2 regions of the Peribacillus sp. QJM3NY_7 genome follow, and region 2 is predicted to be linked to the other one. Evidence: riboswitches for the same ligand, from Rfam matches in the RefSeq annotation. Region 2 holds a riboswitch; the other holds the start of a gene.
The links. Region 2 has a riboswitch for S-adenosylmethionine ahead of mtnW (2,3-diketo-5-methylthiopentyl-1-phosphate enolase). Riboswitches for the same ligand answer to the same signal wherever they lie in the genome.
Positions count from the first base shown of each region.

Region 1: it holds a riboswitch for S-adenosylmethionine, as region 2 does, so the genes downstream of both, mmuP (S-methylmethionine permease) here and mtnW (2,3-diketo-5-methylthiopentyl-1-phosphate enolase) in region 2, are expected to answer to the same signal.

Region 1 is NZ_CM149663.1:2,999,324-3,010,778, reverse strand. It holds gene AC0VX1_RS14355 (magnesium transporter CorA family protein) at 452-1,390, shown strand; gene AC0VX1_RS14350 (hypothetical protein) at 1,618-1,809, opposite strand; gene AC0VX1_RS14345 (hypothetical protein) at 1,908-2,069, shown strand; gene AC0VX1_RS14340 (YuzL family protein) at 2,195-2,329, opposite strand; gene AC0VX1_RS14335 (YkuS family protein) at 2,428-2,679, shown strand; gene AC0VX1_RS14330 (OsmC family protein) at 2,735-3,184, opposite strand; gene AC0VX1_RS14325 (SDR family oxidoreductase) at 3,556-4,317, shown strand; gene AC0VX1_RS14320 (hypothetical protein) at 4,345-4,848, shown strand; gene AC0VX1_RS14315 (alpha/beta fold hydrolase) at 4,841-5,893, shown strand; gene AC0VX1_RS14310 (nitroreductase family protein) at 6,078-6,677, opposite strand; gene AC0VX1_RS14305 (ring-cleaving dioxygenase) at 6,921-7,898, shown strand; gene AC0VX1_RS14300 (ring-cleaving dioxygenase) at 7,923-8,870, shown strand; gene AC0VX1_RS14295 (alpha/beta hydrolase) at 8,870-9,478, shown strand; gene AC0VX1_RS14290 (flavin reductase family protein) at 9,497-10,105, shown strand; SAM riboswitch class I at 10,340-10,442, shown strand; gene mmuP (S-methylmethionine permease) at 10,526-11,455, shown strand, end outside.
Region 2 is NZ_CM149663.1:3,155,463-3,166,917, forward strand. It holds gene AC0VX1_RS15020 (CAP domain-containing protein) at 1-337, opposite strand, end outside; gene AC0VX1_RS15025 (FixH family protein) at 801-1,238, opposite strand; gene AC0VX1_RS15030 (sensor histidine kinase) at 1,258-2,673, opposite strand; gene AC0VX1_RS15035 (response regulator transcription factor) at 2,670-3,356, opposite strand; gene AC0VX1_RS15040 (YncE family protein) at 3,358-4,320, opposite strand; gene AC0VX1_RS15045 (hypothetical protein) at 4,440-4,706, opposite strand; gene AC0VX1_RS15050 (hypothetical protein) at 4,814-5,056, shown strand; gene AC0VX1_RS15055 (DUF2188 domain-containing protein) at 5,093-5,260, opposite strand; gene AC0VX1_RS15060 (CobW family GTP-binding protein) at 5,327-6,253, opposite strand; gene AC0VX1_RS15065 (cupin domain-containing protein) at 6,688-7,221, opposite strand; gene AC0VX1_RS15070 (methylthioribulose 1-phosphate dehydratase) at 7,246-7,875, opposite strand; gene AC0VX1_RS15075 (2-hydroxy-3-keto-5-methylthiopentenyl-1-phosphate phosphatase) at 7,872-8,531, opposite strand; gene mtnW (2,3-diketo-5-methylthiopentyl-1-phosphate enolase) at 8,538-9,770, opposite strand; SAM riboswitch class I at 9,879-10,032, opposite strand; gene AC0VX1_RS15085 (pyridoxal phosphate-dependent aminotransferase) at 10,151-11,323, opposite strand; gene AC0VX1_RS15090 (carbon-nitrogen family hydrolase) at 11,423-11,455, shown strand, end outside.

The DNA of each region.
Region 1 (11,455 bases), 160 kb from region 2:
AATGATAACCATAATTTTAAACAAACTGGAGTGGAAATCAACATCTGAAAATTGTAACCATACCCGAGGAGTTGAAGGTGTGTTTTGAATCAGGTGGTTTAGGAACATCAGTTACGTTTTCCGAACCCTTTTTGTCTACTAACTATCGCTTGGGGCTACCCAGGCGTTTTTTTGTAGTGGCATTTTATTTATCAATTGATAAAAGTTAGATGATTACGAAATCTGAACAAGGATTCAAGGTATTAAATTCTTTATTGTACTTTAAATGAATAAGGATTAAGATAAAAGAATCGAAAGGAAGTGGATACGAGTGAGCAGCAGTTCTTATGATCCTGAACCCAGAAAGCAAGAGGAAGCCAATATGATGCTAGAAGTCGAGACTGTTATTCTCCCTGAGTATCTGCTCGAAGAAGGTAAATAAGGCTTTCTCTATAGAAGAGGAGGTCAAAAAATGATTGAAATCTACAAGACGGATGATAACCGTCACCTGAACAATATCGAGGAAATGACAAAAGGTTCCTGGGTGAACATTGTCGCGCCCACAGAAGCTGAAATAGATTATATATGCTCGACTTTGAAGTTACCGATCAATTTCATGAAAGATCCACTCGATGATGAGGAAAGACCGCGAATCGAAAAAGAGGATGATAATGTTTTAATAATTGTCGACTTCCCATATTTGACCAGGGATGAAGCCGACTTACCGATTTTTGAAACGATTCCCATAGGCATGATCTTTACCAAAGACTGTTTCATTACGGTATCTCTGAAAGAAACTCCGATATTGGCGAATTTCAAAAACAATAAGATCAAAGGATTCTTCACCAATAAGAAGACGAGATTTGCTTTACAAATATTATTCGAGATTTCATCCTATTATTTACGTTACCTGAAACAGATTAATAAGATGACTAATGAAGCCGAACGTGAATTACATCAGTCGATGAAAAATAAAGAATTATACACTTTCCTTGCTTTGGAAAAAAGCCTGGTTTATTTTACGACATCATTGAAATCCAATCGTGTAGTCCTTGATAAGATCCTCCGATTTAATTATCTGAAAATGTATGAAGAAGATAAAGAATTGCTTGAGGATGTAATCATCGAAAATGCTCAGGCTATCGAAATGGCAGAAGTGTATCTATCCATTCTTAGCGGTATGATGGATGCATTCGCTTCGATCATTTCCAATAATGTCAATAATGCCATGAAGTTTCTAACATCAGTGACCATTATATTAACGCTTCCGACGATGGTGGCAAGTTTTTACGGAATGAATGTGGAACTGCCATTTGAACATAATCGGTTTGCTTTCATTTTTACATTATTAATTGCCATCACTTTGGCGGGGACGACTGCATTCATTTTTTGGAAGAAAAAATATTTTTAAGATCAACCGGCTTATTAAGCCGGTTTTTATTATGGGTTTGTGCAATTTGAACATTGATTGGAACGTAGGGCACTCGCTTTCCGCGGGCTGTCCGCCCTCGCCGCATTTGCGCCTGTGGGGTCTCTCATGGACTCGCTTTTCCCGCAGGAGTCTCGCACCTTACGTTCCAATTATAGTTCAACTGGTGCGAGAACCATTAGGTTGATGCTGCCAAGCATGTTTTTGTTTTATTCCTCAAAAAAATCAGAAAAACCTTCACTGTTAATGCGATCTGTATAAGGGTTTTCATCATTTACATTCTTTGCATCCAAATTGGTTTTAATCACTAAACGGGGACTCTGTGACGCTTCTCTTATGATACGATCGTTCAACTCTTTAAAATCCGGTACCTTCTTATTGCCGGGTTTGTTTGGTTCCAATAAAACCACCTCCATTTTTATCTTTGCAATAAATGATGGGGTGTATTCATGAATATTCTTAGGTTTGGGAAGGATAAAGGACTGAGGAGGAGATCAAGATGACCAAATGGAACGAGCAAGCATCTCGCAATAATAATTTAAGGGCAAGTGATTTAAACCCAGATGGAGCCGGAAAAGGAAAAATGGATTCAAAAACAATTGATGGAGATCAATTGAATGATCTAAAGATCCAAGAGGAAATCAGAAAGCAAAATATGTAAGAGTAGTCCCTGATTTTAATTTAAAACAAAAAAGAATCATGCAGCGGAAAACGCTTGGCGGATAAACCAAGCGTTTTTTTCGTATCATGGTTTGAATTTCATGGTTGATTTAGGATTCACTTTTATCAGGTACGCTTTTGCTTTTTAAGTGAAGAGGGTTGAGTGAAGGACCCGGTTTCTTTTGTAGTGGTACCTTGCCCCTCTACCTGAGAAGAACCTAAACGAGTTTGTGAAGCATCTTTCTTGTTTTTTCCATTCATGTTTATCACCTCGATATTACTTTTCCTATTTCCTTTGCATCCTATACATATATTGAGGGGGATAAGGACAGGTTAGAAGGTAGAGGAGGTGTGTGTTGATGTCAAGAATCGGTGTTGAAGAATCATTAACGAATATTCAGGAAGCACTTCGTGAAAAAGGTTTTGATGTTGTGGAAATTAAACAAGAAGCTGACGCAAAAAACGTGGATTGTTGTGTGGTAACAGGTTTGGAAAGTAATGTGATGGGTATAAGCGATACTTCATTAAAAGCGTCTATCATTGAGGCAAATGGTTTAACGGCTGATGAAGTGTGCCGCGAGGTTGAAAATAAAGTGAATACCATTCAATAGTTCAAAAAGTGCCTAAACCGATATAGGGTTAGGCACTTTTTCCGTTTATTCAAGGTTACTGTGCTATGGAAATTTCCGCAATCAACTCCACTGCTACATTCCCTTTGATCGCCCGGGAAATCATACATGAAGTCTCGGCTTTTTCAGCAAGTCTCCCCGCTTTTTCAACCACTTTTTCAGAAGTACCCGGCACCAATATAAGTGCGGGGCGATGAATGATTTTCTTATAGGTGAATACACCATTCGTAACATCCACTAACGCTTCTGATTGCATGGTCAAGCTCACCTTTTCTATATGGGACCGCTCTAACATGGCAGCATAGGTAATGATATAGCAGGTCGATGCCGCTCCAAGCAGCATTTCATCGGGATTAGTTCCAATCCCTGGTCCTTCCATTTCCGTAGGAATGCTTATCTGTGTTTGAAGATTCCCTGAATGAATCGTGCCGCTATCATTTCTGCCGCCAGGCCACTCCGCAGTTAAATGAAAGTGATGTATTGTCATTTTTTAACCTCCTTACTATTCTATAGTGTAAACGACAAAACAGGTTAAGTATCCGATTTTGCTCAATCAGTCAAATAATCCAGCGATTGCCAGAGTTTTTAAATGGCAAAGAATCCGCTGTGCGGATCTAAGATATGAATTGATCAAACAAATTACAGCCCTGCCGAATTACGTTTCCAGTAGGCTCAATTTCTGCTAGCTGACAGAAGCATGCTTATTAAATATAAGATACATGTTGATGAAACAAAAGGCAGAGGCATTAGGCTATTTTAAGCACAATATTGGATAGGCTTTTCTATAATGATATAGACGGTTTTATATAAATAATACTTCATTAAGGAAGGGCTGAAAAGTTGACTACATTGAGTAATATGTTCGATTTGACTAATAAAACGGCTATCATTACCGGCGGCGGCAGAGGACTGGGAAAACAGATCGCCATGGCGTTGGGAGAGGCTGGCGCAAATATAGTCATTGCTTCACGAAATCTGCCTGTATGTAAGGAGGTATGTGAAGACTTGCAATCGATGGGTGTTAATGCCGCTGCCTTTGAATGTGATATCACCGATGTGAGCGCCATTGACCATGTCGTTCAGGAAACGGTTGCTCAATTCGGCACGATTGATATTCTTTTCAATAATAGCGGTACGTCTTGGTCAGGTCCGCTTTTGGATCTTCCCAAGGACAAGTGGGAAAAAGTATTGAATGTTAACGTTACAGGTACATTCCTGTTTTCACAGGCGGTAGCGAAGGTCATGAAGCAGCAAAATTCCGGAAAAATCATAAATATTGCATCGGTGTCAGGTCTTGGCGGGACGTTTCCTGAGCTTTTGGATACGATAGCTTATAACACCAGTAAGGGTGCCATCATTACAATGACCAAGGATTTAGGAGTTAAACTTGCTAGATACGGCATTCAAGTCAATGCAATTGCACCTGGATTTTTCCCGACTAAAATCACAAAGGAAATTCTTGAAAAGTCTAACTATGACATATTAGGTAAAACTCCGGCTGGCAGGTTTGGCGATGAAGATGATTTAAAGGGTGCCGCCGTTTTTTTAGCCTCACAGGCTTCTGACTATATGGTGGGTCATATTTTGATCATTGACGGTGGAATATCAGCATTAGTATAAACGGAGGAGAAAGGAAGGAAGAAATATATGGCGGAAAAATCCAATTTTTATAAAGGGCTTAAATTACTGGGCACACAAAAAGAGCAACAGCTGAATAGTAAAATTCAAAATCTGCTGAATAATCGCGAATTAATCGAAAGAGTTAGCAATAATGCGCAAATGCAGGTACCAAGAATAAATAGTCTGCAGGAAACCTCAGAAAGAATGTCCATCATCATGAATTACCCAACAAAAAAAGATGTGGCGAGTTTAGCGAAATTAGTCATCCAACTCGAAGAAAAAATTGATGGGTTGCAAGAATTGGTCTCTATACTAGTTGAGAATAGGGGCGGGAATGTCGGGGGTAATTCTTCAATTCGCAATAAAGGCAATGCCAATTCATCCCGCAGCATCAAAAAGAAATCAAGATTGGCATCCAATGAAAAGGAAGGGAGTAAAAAAAGGTTATCTGATTTTATAAATAACTCCTTATTGTTAAGCTCACAGCTGCCTGAGTTCAATTCAGTTGGTCAGGAGAATTCAAATGGCTAAGCGGAAAGTGCCGAAAAATCAATCTGAATCCAAAACTAAATGGCAACATTTATTGGATATTCCCAATCAGCCAATGCCTGAAATGGGACTGACTCCGAAAATAGCGGTGTGGAAAAAAAACAAATCAACGCTTTGGTTTTATCCCTCAGCACAAAAAAAATATGATGTACCGGTTTTTCTTATATATTCACTAATCAATACTCCTTTGATTCTTGATTTATCTCCGGGGAATAGTTTAATAGAATCTTTTGTAAATGAAGGTTTTGATGTGTATTTGCTTGATTTTGGAAGCCCGGGCTTTGAAGATGGTGACATATCGATCGAAGATTATATCGTCGATTATATTCAAAAAGGAGTGCAGCGTGCATTACGTCACTCTGGAGCATCAGAAATTACAGTCATGGGGTTTTGCCTCGGAGGTACAATAGCCGCAATATATGCTGCCATTGCAGACGAGCCCATCAAGAATTTGATACTTTCCGTGACCCCGGTCGATTTCAGTGCCTCGGAATTTTTTGATCAATGGCAGGAAGCGTTAAAAGAAGGAACAGCGGATTTTGACGAGACAATAGATATTTATCAAACGATACCGGCCAGTGCAGTTAAATATGGTATCAGGTTAATTACATCGCCCGTCTATATATCACCTTATTTATCTTTATTGAATCAAGCGGATGATGAAAAATACGTTCAAAACTGGCGCCGCTTCAATGCTTGGGCTAATGGGCATGTACCGTTATCCGGAGCAGCCGCAAAACAAATAACCAAGGATTTATTGATAAAAAATAGCTTGGTTAATGGTGGTTTTAAGGTAAGGGGAAAAAAAGCGAAGCTATCGAAAATTGATGCTAGTGTTTTGGTCATAGCAAGTAAGTATGATCGACTGGTCCCACAGGAAATGATTTATCCGGTAATGGAGCATTTAACATGTAAGGATAAGACATATAGCCTACTGAAAAGTGGACATGCTGCTAGACAATATTCCGGTGTACTCCCATATTATTTGAAGGAATGGCTGCCAGGGCGTTCTTCACCAATTCAATAAGATTAATAGGGGGATGTGAAATGTACGTGTTGAACGTCAGTGAGGATATCAAAATCATGCCGGTTGTTGAGTATATAGGCTTTGCGTCATTGATATTTTCAAAATTTTTTGCAACATTTCCGGATTACTAAAGCGAAATAAAATAAAAGGGCTGGCTCGTTAAGTAGAGCCAGTCTCTATTTTATCATCGATAATATTTCACACGTTCTTCAAGTGGTGAGAAGTCTTTATCGCCAGGTTCTGCAGTGGGTTTTCCAAAAGGCAACTGTGCGATGAGTTTCCAATCTCGTGATATATCCCATGTCTTTCTCACTTCGTCATCGATTAAAGGATTATAATGCTGAAGGCTTGCACCAAACCCCTCAATTTCCAAGGAAGTCCATACGACAAATTGTAAAATGGCAGAAGATTGGTTCGACCAAATCGGAAAATTTTCGGCATACGTTTTGTATTGTTCTTGTAGCCTATTTATTTTGGCCTGGTCTTCAAAGAATAAAACCGTTCCATAACCATTTATAAATGACCTCATTTTTTCTTCCGTTTTTGTAAAATCTTTGCCATCGGCTGCTTTTTTTAATGTTTCTTTCGTGATATCCCATAATTGTTCGTGGCTTTGACCAGTTAATACAATCACTCTGGCACTTTGGGAGTTGAAAGCGGAAGGGGAGTATTGAACGGCATGATCGATAACTTCTTTAATCCTTTTATCAGGAACAACATGTTCCTTGCTAAGGGAATAATAAGAGCGTCTATCTTCAATTGCGCTAAAAAAATCTTTAACCATATATCACAACCTCCATTCTTATACCGATTTATTTTGGCCTGTATTTTTTATTTTATGATAAGTGAATCCGGTTGAAATTATTTGAATGAAAATGGTTGACAATTTTATCCCTGTCGTTTATCTTTAAATCAAGATATTTGCATTAAAAGTATTATGTTAGGTTGAATACCTTGAATTCGAGATATTATTAGCGGATTAATTCATCTCCGTAAGGGGAGATTTATAAAGATAGGAGTGGTACGGATGGAATTAAAAGGATTACATCATGTTTCGGCGATTACAGCAAAAGCGGGAAATAACTTTGAATTCTACACAAAAGTCTTAGGGATGCGATTAATCAAAAAAACGGTGAATCAAGATGATGTTCGTGTGTATCACTTATTTTATGGAGATCAAATTGGTTCACCGGGTACGGAATTGACGTTTTTTGAAATTCCAAATGCTGCCCGCACTCATGAGGGAAACAATAGCATTTCAGAAATTTCTTTAAGGGTGAGGGATGATGAAGCGCTAGGATATTGGAAAAAACGGTTTGTGGAATTCAATGTTGAGCACGATGAAATATCGAGCCGTTTTGAAAGAAAGGTGCTTTCTTTTAAAGATCCTGAAGGGCAGAGGCTTCTTCTGGTTTCCGATCAGGATAATAACGGTGTTGATGGAGGATTTCCGTGGAATGGAAGCCCAGTGCCGCAAGAGTTTTCCATACTTGGATTAGGACCAGTAAAACTCACAGTACCCAATATTGAACAAACAGAAAGTGTTCTTATCGAGGTATTGGGGTTCAGGAAATCAGGCACATACCCATCCGCAATCAGGGGGCAAAATCCGATAGTCGTTTACGAGACAGGTGAAGGAGGAACTGGAGCAGAACTCCATATTGAAGAAAGGAATGACATACCTCGGGAAAGGCTGGGGAGGGGTGGAGTACACCATGTTGCCTTTCGGGTGGATGATGAAGAAGAATTGAGAAAATGGGTAGAAAAGATTAGTGAATCGAAATTCGTGAATTCGGGATATGTGGACCGCTTTTATTTCCGTTCACTCTATTTTAGGGAGCCGAATGGCATATTATTTGAACTAGCTACTGATGGACCTGGTTTTGAAGTGGATGAAGCTGAGCAGCATCTAGGTGAGAACCTTGCCCTGCCACCTTTTTTGGAATCGAAAAGAAAGGATATTGAATCGAATTTAAAACCACTTAATACAAAATCAACTAATTAATCAACGGGAAAGGAAGTAATCGGCATGCAAAAGCAAAATGCAGGGATACACCATATAACCGCAATTGTAGGCAATCCTCAAGAGAATGTGGATTTTTATGCTGGAGTATTGGGAATGCGTATGGTGAAGAAAACCGTTAATTTTGATGATCCAGGCACCTATCATTTATATTTCGGAGATGAATCCGGTTCACCGGGCACAATCATCACTTTCTTTCCTTGGCCTGGGGCATACCGAGGGACAATTGGCTCCGGACAAGTGGGGATTACAACATATGCCGTTCCGGAGGGTTCAATGGGCTTCTGGGAAAATCGTTTGGGTAAATTTAATATAGACTTTGAAAAGGTTTCACGTTTCGGTGAGGAATATCTTGAGTTCCAAGACCCACATGGTTTGCAACTTGAACTGGTTGAGCGTAAAGAAGGTAAAAATAGCGAGTGGTCATCCGGCGGTGTACCAGCTGATAAGGCGGTCAAGGGTTTCGGCGGAGCTGTATTATTGACGTCAAAACCGATCAAAACGATGGAACTTTTAGAGGAAGTGATGGGCCTTCAAAAGGTTGGGGAAGAGGGCGATTTCATCCGCTTCAAATCCACATCGGATATCGGCAATTTGATCGATGTTAAAAAAACGGTTTTACCAAACGGTAAAATCGGAGTGGGAACTGTCCATCACATTGCATGGCGTGCGAGCGATAATGAAGATCATAAAGAATGGAGGGAGCATATCGGTAACCATGGCTATGGTGTGACACCCTTTACAGACCGACAATACTTCAATGCCATTTATTTCAGGGAAGATGGAGGCATACTCTTTGAAGTAGCCACAGATCCACCTGGCTTTGCTCATGATGAAACGAAAGAAACGATGGGCAGTAAATTAATGCTGCCGCCATGGTTGGAAGAAAAGCGGGAAGTTATGGAAAAAACGTTACTGCCGGCAGTGCCGAGAGTACTAGAGGAGGATAAATGATGAAACATATTTTTCAAAAAGGAAGTAATCCAGAAGCTCCGTTACTACTGCTGTTACATGGCACTGGAGGAACGGAAACAGATCTCTTGCCATTATCCGAAATGGTTTCACCGGGTTCGTCCGTACTGAGCGTACGGGGAAATGTACTTGAAAATGGAATGCCCCGTTATTTCCGACGGTTAGCTGAAGGGGTTTTTGATGAAGAGGATTTGATTTTCCGAACGAAGGAGCTTTATGACTTCTTGGAATCAGCGTCCGGAAAATATGACTTCGACCGTGACAGAGTGGTGGCATTAGGTTATTCCAATGGTGCAAATATAGCGGCAAGTTTGCTGTTCCATTACGAGGGGGCCTTACAAGGAGCGATTCTTCATCATCCAATGGTTCCAAGACGAGGGATTGCTTTGCCGTCCCTTTCAGATATACCTGTATTTATAGCTGCAGGTAAAAACGATCCGATTTGCCCGGCAGAAGAAACTGAAGAACTTAATCAACTTTTACAGCAAGCTGGCGCAACAGTTGAAGTTCAATGGGAAAATTATGGTCATCAGTTGACACGTTCAGAGGTTGATGCAGCAGGTTCATGGTTTCAAAAGAACTTTTTATAAGAATGAGAGGGAATGAAGATGATTTCTGTTAACCCTGAAAGTCTGACTGAACGGGATAATTATAAGTTTTTGACTGGAAGCATTATACCGAGACCTATAGCGCTGGTTACGACACAATCCGAAACCGGTACAATCAATATAGCGCCGTTCAGCTTTTTTAACATAGTCAGTTCAAATCCTCCGATGATTTCCATTTCTGTTCAACGGAAAGAAGGAGTTTCAAAGGATACAGCCCGAAATGCAATTCAAACAGGTGAGTTCGTTGTTCATATCACTGACGAAAATAATGTTGCTGATGCAAATCGAACGGCCAAGGAACTCCCATCTGAAGAAAGTGAATTGGGTCTTACTAATTTCACGCTGGCTGTTAGTGATAGGGTATCCGTACCAGGATTGGAAGAAGCGAAGGTGCGTTTTGAATGTACATTAGAGCAATCGATTCCATTGGCAGGTTCCAAGAATGAACCTGGTTGTGATTTACTGATAGGGAAAATAGTCTGCTATCATATAGAGCAAGATATTTACCATAATGGCCGTATTGACCCGAATGGGCTAAAACCTGTAGCAAGATTAGCAGGTCATACTTATACAAAACTAGGGGAATTATTTGAAATAGAACGTCCTTAAGGAAAAAGAAAAAAATGGCGACATCTTTTAAGATGTTGCCATTTTTAAGACCAACATGACCCCGGTTAGTTTTATTTGCCATTATAATATGCTTAGCGCCTGTTCCAAAAATAAGCAACCTTTTAATATTAATGCCGCAGACGCCATGATCGTTAGCATTTAAAGGAAGTCTTAACATTCCGAAACAAAACTTGACAAATTTTTCATAGATTGATAAAGTTATAAAAAAATAATTTCTTATCCAGAGAGGTGGAGGGACTGGCCCTATGAAACCTCAGCAACAGGTCTACAAAGACACTGTGCTAATTCCAGGGGGTGAAACCTTGATAGATAAGACCGTACGTGTTTATTTGTCAGTAACGCACTCTTTTTTAGAGTGCGTTTTCGTTTTTTCTGGATGCAAGATTAAGGAGAGTAAGAATGGATAACAAAAGGAAGCATGATTTTCAAAGGCAAATGCAAGCACGGCATATAATAATGCTATCGCTTGGCGGGGTGATTGGAACTGGTTTATTCTTAAGTTCGGGTTATACGATTCAACAGGCTGGTCCGTTCGGAACCATCCTTTCGTATCTGATTGGTGCATTAGTGGTTTATCTAGTCATGCTATGTCTAGGTGAACTATCAGTGCATATGCCCGAGACTGGTGCGTTTCATAGTTACGCAACCAAATACATCGGACCAGGGACAGGATATACAGTAGCCTGGTTGTATTGGCTAACCTGGACTGTTGCACTAGGTTCGGAATTCACGGCTGCAGGATTGTTGATGCAGCGATGGTTTCCATCAATCAGTGTCTGGATATGGAGTGCTCTATTTGCCATTTTGGTTTTGGCATTAAATGCGTGGACCGTTAAGTTTTTCGCTGAATCCGAATTCTGGTTTGCGTCTATAAAGGTATTTGCTATTGTAATATTCATTATTCTGGGAGCTGCGGCAATGATAGGTTTCATTCCAATGATTAACGCACAATCAGCTCCGTTATTTTCCAATGTTACAAGTGCAGGTTTATTTCCAAATGGTGCTTTTGCCATTCTAATGACGATGCTCGCGGTGAATTTTGCATTTTCTGGAACTGAATTGATCGGAGTTGCAGCTGGAGAAACTGTGAATCCGGAAAAAACGATTCCAAAGGCAATCCGTATGACATTATGGAGATTGATTATCTTTTTTGTAGGTACCATCGTTGTTTTATCCGCATTATTGCCTGTTTCGGATGCAAGCGTATTAGAGAGCCCCTTTGTTGCCGTTCTAGAACGAATTGGAGTGCCATATGCAGCGGATATTATGAACTTTGTTATATTAACTGCCATTTTGTCTGCTGCGAACTCAGGACTATATGCCTCATCC
Region 2 (11,455 bases):
ATTTATCAGGTGTTACTTCTGGTGCTGCAGGTTTTGCTGCTGGTTTTGATTGGTTCGTTGTTCCAACTTCTTGTTGAGCTGGTTTTTGAACTGGTTTTTGAACTGGTTTTTGAACTGGTTGTTGAACTGGTTTTTGTTGTGCCTGCGCTGCAGGAATAGTGATATTGTATTTAGCTAGGTATTGGTTAAGGACTTTTTGCATATCCTCTTTATTCGTAGTTTTATAAGTTACTTGTTTCACTGTATCACAGTTGGCTGCTTCAGCTTGGTTAGCTCCTACTCCTGTGAATATAATAGCTGCAGCCGCTGCTGCTGACATAATCATTTTCTTTTTCATTCGTATTTCCTCCTGTGATGTTCATTTTTTGTTGTGCTTTGCTTCTGGAATTATCATAACATGCACTTTTTGTAATAAAGGCACCATCAATTTCCATCAAATTCACAGGATGCGAATGAAAATATAATTATGTTCCAAGTTTCAGAGAAAACAAGCAGAAATGCTTTAACTATCTATGTTTCTGCCAACAGTATAAATACTCATATTTTTCCAGCAATTATTTGTCAATGGTAGTTACATAGAACCATTTCCATGGAATACTAATAACTTTTAGTTGACATATCGTTACTAACCGAATTATTATGACTTTCTTTACTTTTATGTTACAAATTTTTCGGTTTCACTTCGACATTTCCTCATTTTCCCCCTATCGTCTTGAACAGTTTTCCAAATAAAAAAACAATCCGGATTTAAGCCCGAATTGTTTTGATTTTGATGGTACTTTCATCATTTCAGTTCTTCATCATTTCATTTCTTCATCATTCATCTCGTCCATTTCTTTTTTTCCGCCATTTTGTTCGGGAGTGCTTGGTTTGCCTATTACGAATTCTTTCTTTGGCATGTTGTGCATGTCCCTTGCCGTTACGTGGGCATATACATAATAGGTACCTTCTTCATCAAAAGCCTTTTCCAGTTCATATATACCGTTCCCTTTATGTTTTACTGCTATCTTGTCATGGTCATCGCTATTCGCAAGCCAAATTTCAAAACTGACATCATCCGCATCTGTCACGACTTCGTCCCCATATGTTACTTTTGCCTGAAATTTCACAGGCTCATTCACTTTACCCTGAGTTGGATCGACAGCTAAATCGACATTTAACATTTTTGGAATCTCCTCTTTCTTGCCGCATCCAGCCAAAAAAATTAACGCCATGCAAAATAACATGATTTTTTTCATTTTTGAACGTATCCCCTTTTTATGAATTCCATTCTTCTTTTATATTCGGCAGGATGACCCTGACTGTTGTTCCCCTTTTTTCCTTGCTTTCTATTTCAATTTTACCATTTTGTAATTCCACCAATTTTTTGACAATGGACAGTCCAAGCCCTGAACCGCCATCAAATCGGCTGCGTGCTTTGTTCACACGGTAAAAACGATTCATGATATACGGCAGATCCGCTTCCGGAATCCCGTTGCCCGTGTCAGTTACCAGCAGTTCGCAATCATCTTTATGCTGAATTAGGGTAATATGAATCGCCCCTCCGGAATCCGTATACTGAATGGCATTATCAAAAATGTTATGTAGAATCTGTTCCATCCTTCCTTCATCCCCAAAAATAATCGGGTCTGGATCCAGGTCTAGCTTCAGGCCCAATTGTTTTTCCTTTATTATCGGTTCATATTTCACAAGTACGTCTTCAATGAATTGCGCATAGGCAATCGGGGTTTTATTTAACAAGAATGGAGCACTTTCCATTTTTGATAAGTCCATAAGATCTCCCACAAGCCGCTGCAGCCTAAGAGCCTCCCTTGAAATGAGGTGAAGGTATTTCCGTTGCTCTTCATCATTTTTCACGACACCATCCAATATGGCCTGCGTATATCCCTTTACGTAACTAAGCGGGGTTCTGAGCTCATGTGCAACATTTTCTAGAAATTCTTTTTTTCTTTCTTCTTCCAAATGGATGGAATTGGCCATATCATTAAAGGCTATTGCCAGTTTACCTATCTCATCATGACTCCTTACCTCGACGTGTATGTCATAATCCCCCTCTGAGACACGATGGGCCGCAGTCTCGATTTCCTTAATCGGACTGACTAGCTTTTTCAACCATTTAGTAGTAAACAAAATCGCGACAATCAAAAATAATAGAACCGCCGCCAACCATTTTGCAGCAAATTCCTTAAATAAGACCGTAATGGAATCTACAGGAATATATGTATAGATGATACCTTCGAGGCGATTTTCGTCAATCAGAGGTATGATCGCCGCTACGATGTTCTTTTCAAACCTTTTCTCATATCCTTCTTTTTCTACGGCTTTCCCATCTAAAAGCATTTGCCGTTCTTCTTCAGAAATAAGGGTATCGTAATTGATTTCAAAAGGCAGACAAGCACTCAATTCCCTGGGATTATTGACGACAAAGACTTCGCTGTCGTTCTTACTGTTAAACCATTCAACTTTTTGCTTAAAGTCCTCGCTGATTTCACCGCCGGAATAATCCGCCCCTAGCAATGATGCTTCATTGACTAAATCCGTTTTAAGCTTCTCCACATATAGATTTTTATAATAATATTGAGAAAGGGAGTAAGCGAACAGCACGGATAGGATGATGGCGGAGATAATGGTGAGCCATAATTTAAAAGAAAGGGTTCGCCATTCATAGATCATTTCTTTTCCTCTATCTTATAACCGATTCCCCAGACGGTTTGAATGTAATCGGCCGCTCTTAATTTCATTCGTAACGTTTTAATATGGGTATCCACAGTACGTAAAGATCCTCCATACTCACCGCTCCATACATTTTCAAGCAGTTGTTCACGGCTGAGTGCCTGGCTTTTATGACGCATGAGGAATAACAGCAATTCGAATTCTTTCAAGGTTAAATTGATTGGCTTCCCTTCCACTAAAACCGTTCTGGATTGTAAGTTCAAGCTAATTTTACCGAATCGGACATGGTTTTGATTCTCTTCATTCAATGATAATTTCCCTGTCCTTCGCAATACCGCTTCGACCCTTGCGACCAATTCTCCTGGATTGAAAGGTTTGACGATATAATCGTCGCCGCCAAGCTTCAGCCCTTTCACCTTATCCCATTCTTCACCTTTCGCACTGACAAATATCACAGGGATCTCCCCAATTTCGCGAATTTCTTCACAAACGGAGAAACCGTCCATACCTGGCATCATGATATCCAATAGGATTAAATCCACTTCCTCTGTTTCAACCATACTTATAGCTTCTTTTCCATTCGCAGCTTGAAGGCATCGATAACCTGAGTTCAGCAAATACATTTCAACTAGATTACGCATATCTTCTTCATCATCCACGACTAAAATGGTGTAAACATGCATGTCATCTACTCCTCAACATCAATTGGAATGGACCTTCGCCGACTTTGATTGTTTTTTTAACATCGACTGTTTCAGCATCCATTACATACACTTCATCACTATCATATCCCGCCACGACCACATCTTCATTAAAGTTCGCCATTTCAAAGGGGTTGACGCCGACCACTTTGCTTTTGACTTCCTCATATTGATCATTCAATTTATATAAGGAGCTAGTCCCATGACTAAGGACAAATATCCCTTCCTCATTTTCCAGGAACTTTATCGGCATGGTTGGGGCCTTAAGCTTTTTCTTCAACTCTCCCGTTTTTGCCGAATAAATATAAAGATCTTCTTCCACTTGATCCCCATCACCGTGTCCTCCAATCCATATTTCATCCTTTTCTTCCCTTAATAATGTGCCTGTGCTGGAACTATGTACGGGAAATTCGAAATCGACCTTTTTCGTTTCAAGATTTATCAATGAACATTTGGTATCACCAAAATTAATAACATATAATCGATTCGCTTGCTCTCCTTGAAGAACGGTCAAGGGGCTTTTACCAACCTTGACAATATCCTGTTCCTCCCCATCAGCATTTAAAAAATAAATGGAGTGATTCGATTGATTGACCGCCACGATGCTTTTTCCATCACGTAACAACTGCATATTGACGATCCCTTTTCCAATTTCCCAACTGTTTATCAGTTTTCCTGCAGATAAAGAGTACACTTGGACTTTCTCCATCTCTTTTCCATAAAGCAGGATAGTATCTTTGTCTGCCAGGAGCAGGGCTCCGGTAAATGGTTCTGAAATATCCCATTTTGCAAAAGCATGATAGTTTGCGTCTATGAAAGTCAGTGAGGTATCCTTGATATTGACAGTTGCCAGGAAAGATTGACTTTTATTGATTTTAGTAAATGCATTACCGCTAATACACCCCGTAAGCAGTACGATGGCAAGAAAAAGCCCGCCCCACTTCATAATTTTAAGCTCCTTATTCATTAAATATCTATTTTTTTAAAATTTTAACAATGATTTGTGAAAAAAGTATGAAGCATAAAAGAATATTTGCTAACAAGCATCCGTACACACTCAAAAAATCATAATCTTTCCAATTCAGTGATATAGGCCATTACAATCTCATTTTTCATTTCTTCCGAAAGCGAAGATTCCATCACGCGTTTAATAGAAAGGTAAAATTTCTCCAATACTGGTTTTCGGGCGCGGGGATGGGCATTTTCATCCAAAAGCTCTCGTCTGATGAGTTCCGGCAACACTTCCCTTCCCCCTCCATCGTTCACCTTACGATTGTTCCATATGCTTAAATAAGCCACCAGTAATTCTTCTTGCCTGACATTTTCTTTCATAGTATCCCTTCCATCCATTACTAATTTATACATATTAATGTTCAAGTTTGTAAAGACTATCTTATAAGATATCATGCTTTTTAAAATCCAAAAAAGGAGTGAGTACAATGTCTCAAGTATACCGCTGTCCGAATTGCCGGACAAATAAATCTCGCTTCAATCTCATTCAGCAAGTAGCAACACCCATTAAAAAGGATCCCCAATCCGGTGAGATTGTTGAACAATATTCGAACGACTCCCTTCTGCCATTCCATCTAGCATATAATGGTCCTGAAGTTCGGGTTCAGTGCGCTGCCTGCGGATTGATAGAAGACGAAAAGACATTTGCCGCCTTTGGAATGCAACAATAAAAATGGTCAGACCCCTATGTGGGTCTGACCATTTTCTCAATCATTTCCTACTAACATCTTAGCCCGGTCTATGGCAATTGGAATGGCTTTTCCATCCTCATATCCTTCATCCAATAAAGCATTCGCGATTTCTATAGCCTTTTCCCTGACATCTTCATCTAGATTCTTCATCGAGTTTGGGTAATCGTCCTTATTCCATGGCACTGATACCGCCTCCTTAATAAGAAAGTCTTCTTTTCATGTTTCCCTTCTTTAATGGGCGGTAAACGTTTATCGGGCCGCTTTCGCTTCCAAAGCTTTCAACTGACCGATCAACATTTCCTTATCCAACTTTTCCCCGATCATGACGATATTCAATGGCATTTTCATCATTTCATTCATATACATCGGCATTCCGTAGGAGTATTGGAATAAATGCGGGTATTGTGAATGTGTAAAGGAAATATATCCTTTCATTCGATAGACCGTTTCCGGAAGGGCCCTAAGCCACTCTTCAAAGTCGGTTTGTGCCACAGCACCTTCAAATGTATGAACGATTGCAGTTAAGTGCAAATGGTCATGTACATCAAGCTTTTGATGTACATTATGCCTTTTGCTTTGCATTTGCTGCAATGATGCCAATGAAACGGCTGCATACTCCGTCAATAAACATACAGCATCCGTATTCAGCGCCTGTATCGTATATATTAGCTGTGCGGCCTCCATCTCACTTACCATATCCGCTTTATTCAATAAAATGAAATCGGCATGATGGATTTGCTCTGTAAGCAACTGTCGAAGCTGCGGAGACAGTTCCTCCCGATCGCGCCACCTTAATAAATCGACGACCGTGATGATCCCTTTATACTCAAGCTTTTTGGCGAAAATCGGCGACATGATGCCATCCAATACTTCAACTGGATGAGCTGCACCCGTCGTTTCAATATAAACCGCATCCAGTTCATTTTCGGTTAGTAACTCATGAAGCTGAACTTCCAGTTTATCTTGAATTGTGCAGCAAATGCACCCGTCAAACAACTCCTTCAGAGGCACTCCATCACCAATGAGTCCGCTGTCAACCGATACACTGCCGAGCTCATTTAAAAGCACTGCCACTTTTCTGCCCGCTTCACTTTCCTGTTTTAAAATATTTCGAAGAAGCGTCGTTTTCCCGCTGCCGAGAAAGCCGCCCAATATGTACACTTCGGTCGTTTTCATTCTTATCTGCTCCTAAATCCGGTTAAATTCGATTCCGTTAAATTTTATCATAATTAGCTTATTAAAGCACTTGCCGGATTCACATAAAAAAACCAGCCCGTAAGCTGGTTTCAGACTATGCAAATTCGAAGAAAAGCGAGTTCGTCTGCAGTTTTTTATTTAAAAACATCCAGTCGATTTCAGAAATCCTCTCCCTTTCCGCCGACTGTCTGCCAAGCCGCATCAAAGCAAGCGCCTGTGGGTTCTCGGCTAGACAGTTATTCGGCAGGAGTGTCGCAAGTTTCTTCAATCTTGCGGGATTTCTTTCCTATAAAATAGAAAAAACACAAAGGGATTAATGTTTTTTAAAAAAATCAAGATTAGGTGAGACCATTCCGACTTCCCTTTTTTCTACAAATAAAAACCAGCCCGTAAGCTGGCTTTTCAACATTGATTCATGCTTGAACTTCGTCTTTTTCGTAAATTGGCACCCATCCTGCAGCTGTTACGAAAATCCGGACAGCAACAGTTTTCCTATCTTCCGCGAGCGTGAAATAATGTCTTGTTGATTCTGGTACACTAATAAGATCTCCTGGATTAAGCCGTACATCAAACCACTGTTTATCATTGCCTTCAATGGCAAAGATACTCGTTCCACCTGCTATGAAACGCACTTCATCATCTTCGTGATGGTGTTCCTGCTTAAAGTTTTCAAGCATTTGATCCAAGTTCGGATTTGCATCGGATAATGTGATGATATCATGGGCTTTATAGCCTCTTCTTTCAGAGATTTCCGCTATCTCTGATTGGAATGTTACAAGGATTTCCTCCTTGTCAGCATCTGTTAGATCGTATTTTTCTACAAGATGTGCAGGTAATTTAGAAATGTCCCATTGCTCATAAATAACCCCTTGTGTTTCTAAAAAACCTTTTACCTGTTCACCGTTTTCAATAACCTCGTTTGTTTCATGGAATCTGATCGTCGCCATCATTCATTCCTCCTCTATGAGTATTTATCTTATAGAACCTGCAAACGCCTTTTGTTGATTAAGTAACAGTTGATATTGAAATAAAAATTCGCAGGCTTCAAGTATTCTTTTTGCCTCGAATCCGCTTTTGCCCCAAACCGTAATGCCATGATTGCGTATCAGCACAGCGCCAGAGTCTTCTTCGACATGCGGCTTGAACTTATCGGATAGCAACGGTATGTCAGCGTGATTATATATGATTGGAATCCGAAGCTCCGAATCTTCATCCCACCGACCGGTCGCTTTAATGATTTCATGATTACGAAAGGAAACTTGGCCTTCATCTCCGTACAATTCCGAAATCACATTATTTTCAACTGTATGGACATGGAGTACACAGTTCGCATTGGTTTTTCGGTAAATGTCTGTATGAAGTAACGTTTCGGCCGATGGTCTTAGGTTCGTATCTTCAACTGGTTTTCCTTTTAAATCCACCAGTAAAAAGTCCGTATCCGATTGCTTCCTTTTATCCTTACCGCTTGCGGTAATATAAAAGAAAGGGCTTTTGGGTTCGCGGATGGACAAATTCCCGCTTGTTCCCATAAACCAATCCCTTTCGGCCAGTTCAGCTTTAATATCTGCCAACTCAAGCCATTCTTTAGAATGAGTGTTCACGCTTTAACCACCTCCTGCTGCTTTATGATGTCAATTACATCAAAAAATGTTTCGAATCCTTGATGTGGAATTCCTTCCCTACCGCATTTTTCAAGCAATATGTCACGGGCTATGACAAAATCGGCCTGTTTTGCCGCTTCAAAATCCGTAACTGAATCTCCAATAACAAGTTTAAAATCTTCCGGACCCGCAATTTCCCTCATAATGGATGGCTTGCAGCAACCGCAATCATTATTACATTGCTCATCACAAGCATGTGGCCACTCAATATAAATCTTTTCCTTATCAAAAAATGCATGGTTGCAATAAACGGACTCTGTTGGCAAGATATCATTCAAAAGGGGGGAAATGAAAAAATCCATGCCCCCGCTTACAATATATAAAGGGATATTGGCTTGTTTCGTATACTCAACGAATTCATAAAACCCTGGTCGAATGCCGGCCGTTTTTCTTACATATTGGATGATGTCATCCTTCAAGCCACTATCAAGCAGGGAAAACATATCCCCAACTCCTGAAGATATACTGATTTTTTGCTGAAGGACACCGTCTTTCAACGCTTCCCATTCCGGAGGCGCAAATTTCTTCATAATTGAAATGATATTATCTGTGTTGGTGATCGTTCCGTCAAAATCACAAAAGATGATCGGTTTCATTATTTCTTATAGCCCTCCCCACAACACAAGAGCTTTTTTTAGGGTTTCTTCCTCAGCCGCCGCTTCAGAAAGTTCCTTTCCTGCCAGAACGGCTTCCACAGCAGAACGGAATGCCTTGGCACCGCCCTCTGCTCCGTCAGGGTGCCCGTGAATTCCGCCTCCGGCATTAATCACACTATCAAGCCCGAAATCCTTGATCAGGTCCGGAACCATGCCCGGATGAATGCCTGCAGAAGGAACAGGGAAGGCTTTTTTCCATGAAAGTTCATCTCTTGTCAGAGCTTCAGCAATCGCTAAGGTCTCCGTTTTTTCAAGTGCGACATTTCCATAAGGGGAAGGGAACAAGGATAAATCCGCACCTGATAATCTTACTAATTTACCAAGCAATAATGGATAGCCGATACCATAAAATGATGAAGATGCCAATGCCCCGCTATATGCGGGGTGCGCCATGATCGGCAGCTTTATACGATCATGTTCACTCAAGGCCTGCAATACATCCAAACCATATGTATGAACGTTGAACAATAAAGCATCTGCCCCTGCTTCAGCCGCTTGCTCTGCCTTATCCAATAATTCAAAAGTTTTCCCAGATAGATTGACAGCATATAAAGTACGGTGGCCAGTGGTTTCATAGACTTCATTCAATATTCTTTTTCCCGTTTTTATTCTATCGAAAAATGGAGTGAGTTCCTGGTCGAAGAGGATCTCATCATCCTTAACTAGGTCGACACCTCCCAATGCTTGTTGCTTCAGTTGCTCATTATGAAATGTTAGGTCTCTTCCCAATACACCTTTAAAGATGCTCATCACCAAGGGCCGGTTAAATACGCCAAGCTTTTCCCTTATGCCTTCAATGCCAAATTGCGGCCCGGGAAAAGCTTTTTGAATATCACCGACAAAATCCAAGTCTATAAGTTTTATTTCACCGTCCAATGAAAGTTTGCCGAAGACCGTCGTAAGGATTGCAGGTAAATCATTGGAGAAATTCCTTGCCGGATAGGCAATTTTAATCAGCGAACGGTATACTTTCCGATTAAAGTAGCTGTTTGCCCTCTCTTCTTCAGATAGGGGTGTCACCGATACGACGCGTCCCTTATGTTTTTCCAGTTGTTTCTGTACCAAATGCGGCAAGTCCGTCCATGTCCCGACAGTCAGACCCAAGGCAATGCTCTCTGCTTTTTTCTCATGATTTCCAATAAAGTCATGAATTAAATAAGTAGCGACTATCTCGCTCATCTGATCACTCCTATAACACGTTAGTAAACTCTCGATGTCACTATTGGCCTGAGATGGTCTCAAAATGGCAAAAGCCCCTTCATAAAGAAGAGGCTTTAAAAAGCCATCTTCTTATCTCCCAGCCATCGGCTGCAAGAATTAGCACCGTGCCTTGTGGATTTCAAAAAAATCCGGCGGAAGGATTCCGCCCCATTTTACAATGGAATTACGGTCGGTTGCTGGGCTTCATCGGGCTAGTCCCTCCACCTGCTCAAAATAAGAAAACGCTGATATATAAGTTGCATCCAAGTATCGAAAGATTAAGAATTTATTTTGTATTCTGACAGGTAATTCCTACTTTGTCAATAAGTTTTAACTATTTAAAGGTGAACCTTATTGCATTAAAATAAGTTTAATGTCCGTATTCGTTCCACAGCCTCTTGCAGCCGTTCTTCCGAAGTCAGTAGCCCTACCCTGACATAACCTTCGCCAAATTCACCGAACCCATTCCCTGCGGCAACAGCTACATGGGCATGCGTTAATAAATAGTCCGCAAAACTCTCGGACGTAAAACCTCCAGGTACCTTGAGCCAGGCAAAAAACGATGCCGCTGGAGCTTTGACTTCCCAGCCGATGGACCTCAATCCCTCAATGAAAACATTCCTTCGCCCCTCGTACATTTGCACTAACTGCTCTACACAGGTCTGTGAGTCAAGCAAAGCGCTTGCCGCAGCTTCTTGTATCGCCGGGAAAAGACTCACATAAAGATGGTCTTGTAATAGTTCAAGAGCTTCTATTACACTCTTATTGCCCACTGCGAAGCCGACTCTCCACCCTGCCATATTATATGTTTTCGATAGAGTGTATATTTCAACTCCTACATCCTTCGCTCCCTCCGCCTGGAGAAAGCTTATCGGTTTTTTTCCGTCGAATCCGATCGCCCCATAGGCGAAATCATGGACCACACAAATTGAATGTTCTTTTGCAAAGGAGACGGTTTCATCAAAGAAACTTTCAGTTGCAGAAGCGCCTGTGGGATTATTCGGATAATTCAAGAACATCATTTTGGCTTTATCAAGAACCTCTTTATGTATGTCATCGTATTTCGGAAGAAAATCATTTTCTTCTGTCAAGGGCATCAGTTCGGTCTTTGCCTGGGCTAAAACAACACCGGAAAGATAATCCGGATAGCCGGGATCTGGAACAAGGATTGTATCACCTGGATTCAATAAACACTGCGGAAGTTCGACAAGACCTGCCTTTCCCCCGAATAGAATCGCCACTTCACTATTCGGATCCAGCTTGACACCGTATTCCCGTTCATAAAAGACGGCAGCAGCATCTTTTAAATATTGATGTCCCCGGAATGGCGAATATTTATGATTAATCGTTTTTTCAGCGGCAGTTTGCAAACTTTTGACGATATGTTCCGGCGTCGGCTGATCAGGGTTTCCCTGGCCTAAATTAATGACATCATGTCCTTGCTCCGTGATTGCATTGACTTTTGCGACCAGTGAAGCAAAAAACTGCTTGGGCAGGTCCTGAAGCAGTCCGGATTTTTCGAATTGCACCATTTATACACCTTCTCTGAAATTTCTTGAAATTCTAGTCACAAATGATATATGTTTATCGTAGTCTTGTAAAGCATTTTTTACATGTGGGGGGTTTAAACGATGAAGTGGAAAATAGCTTGTATTCAAATGGAT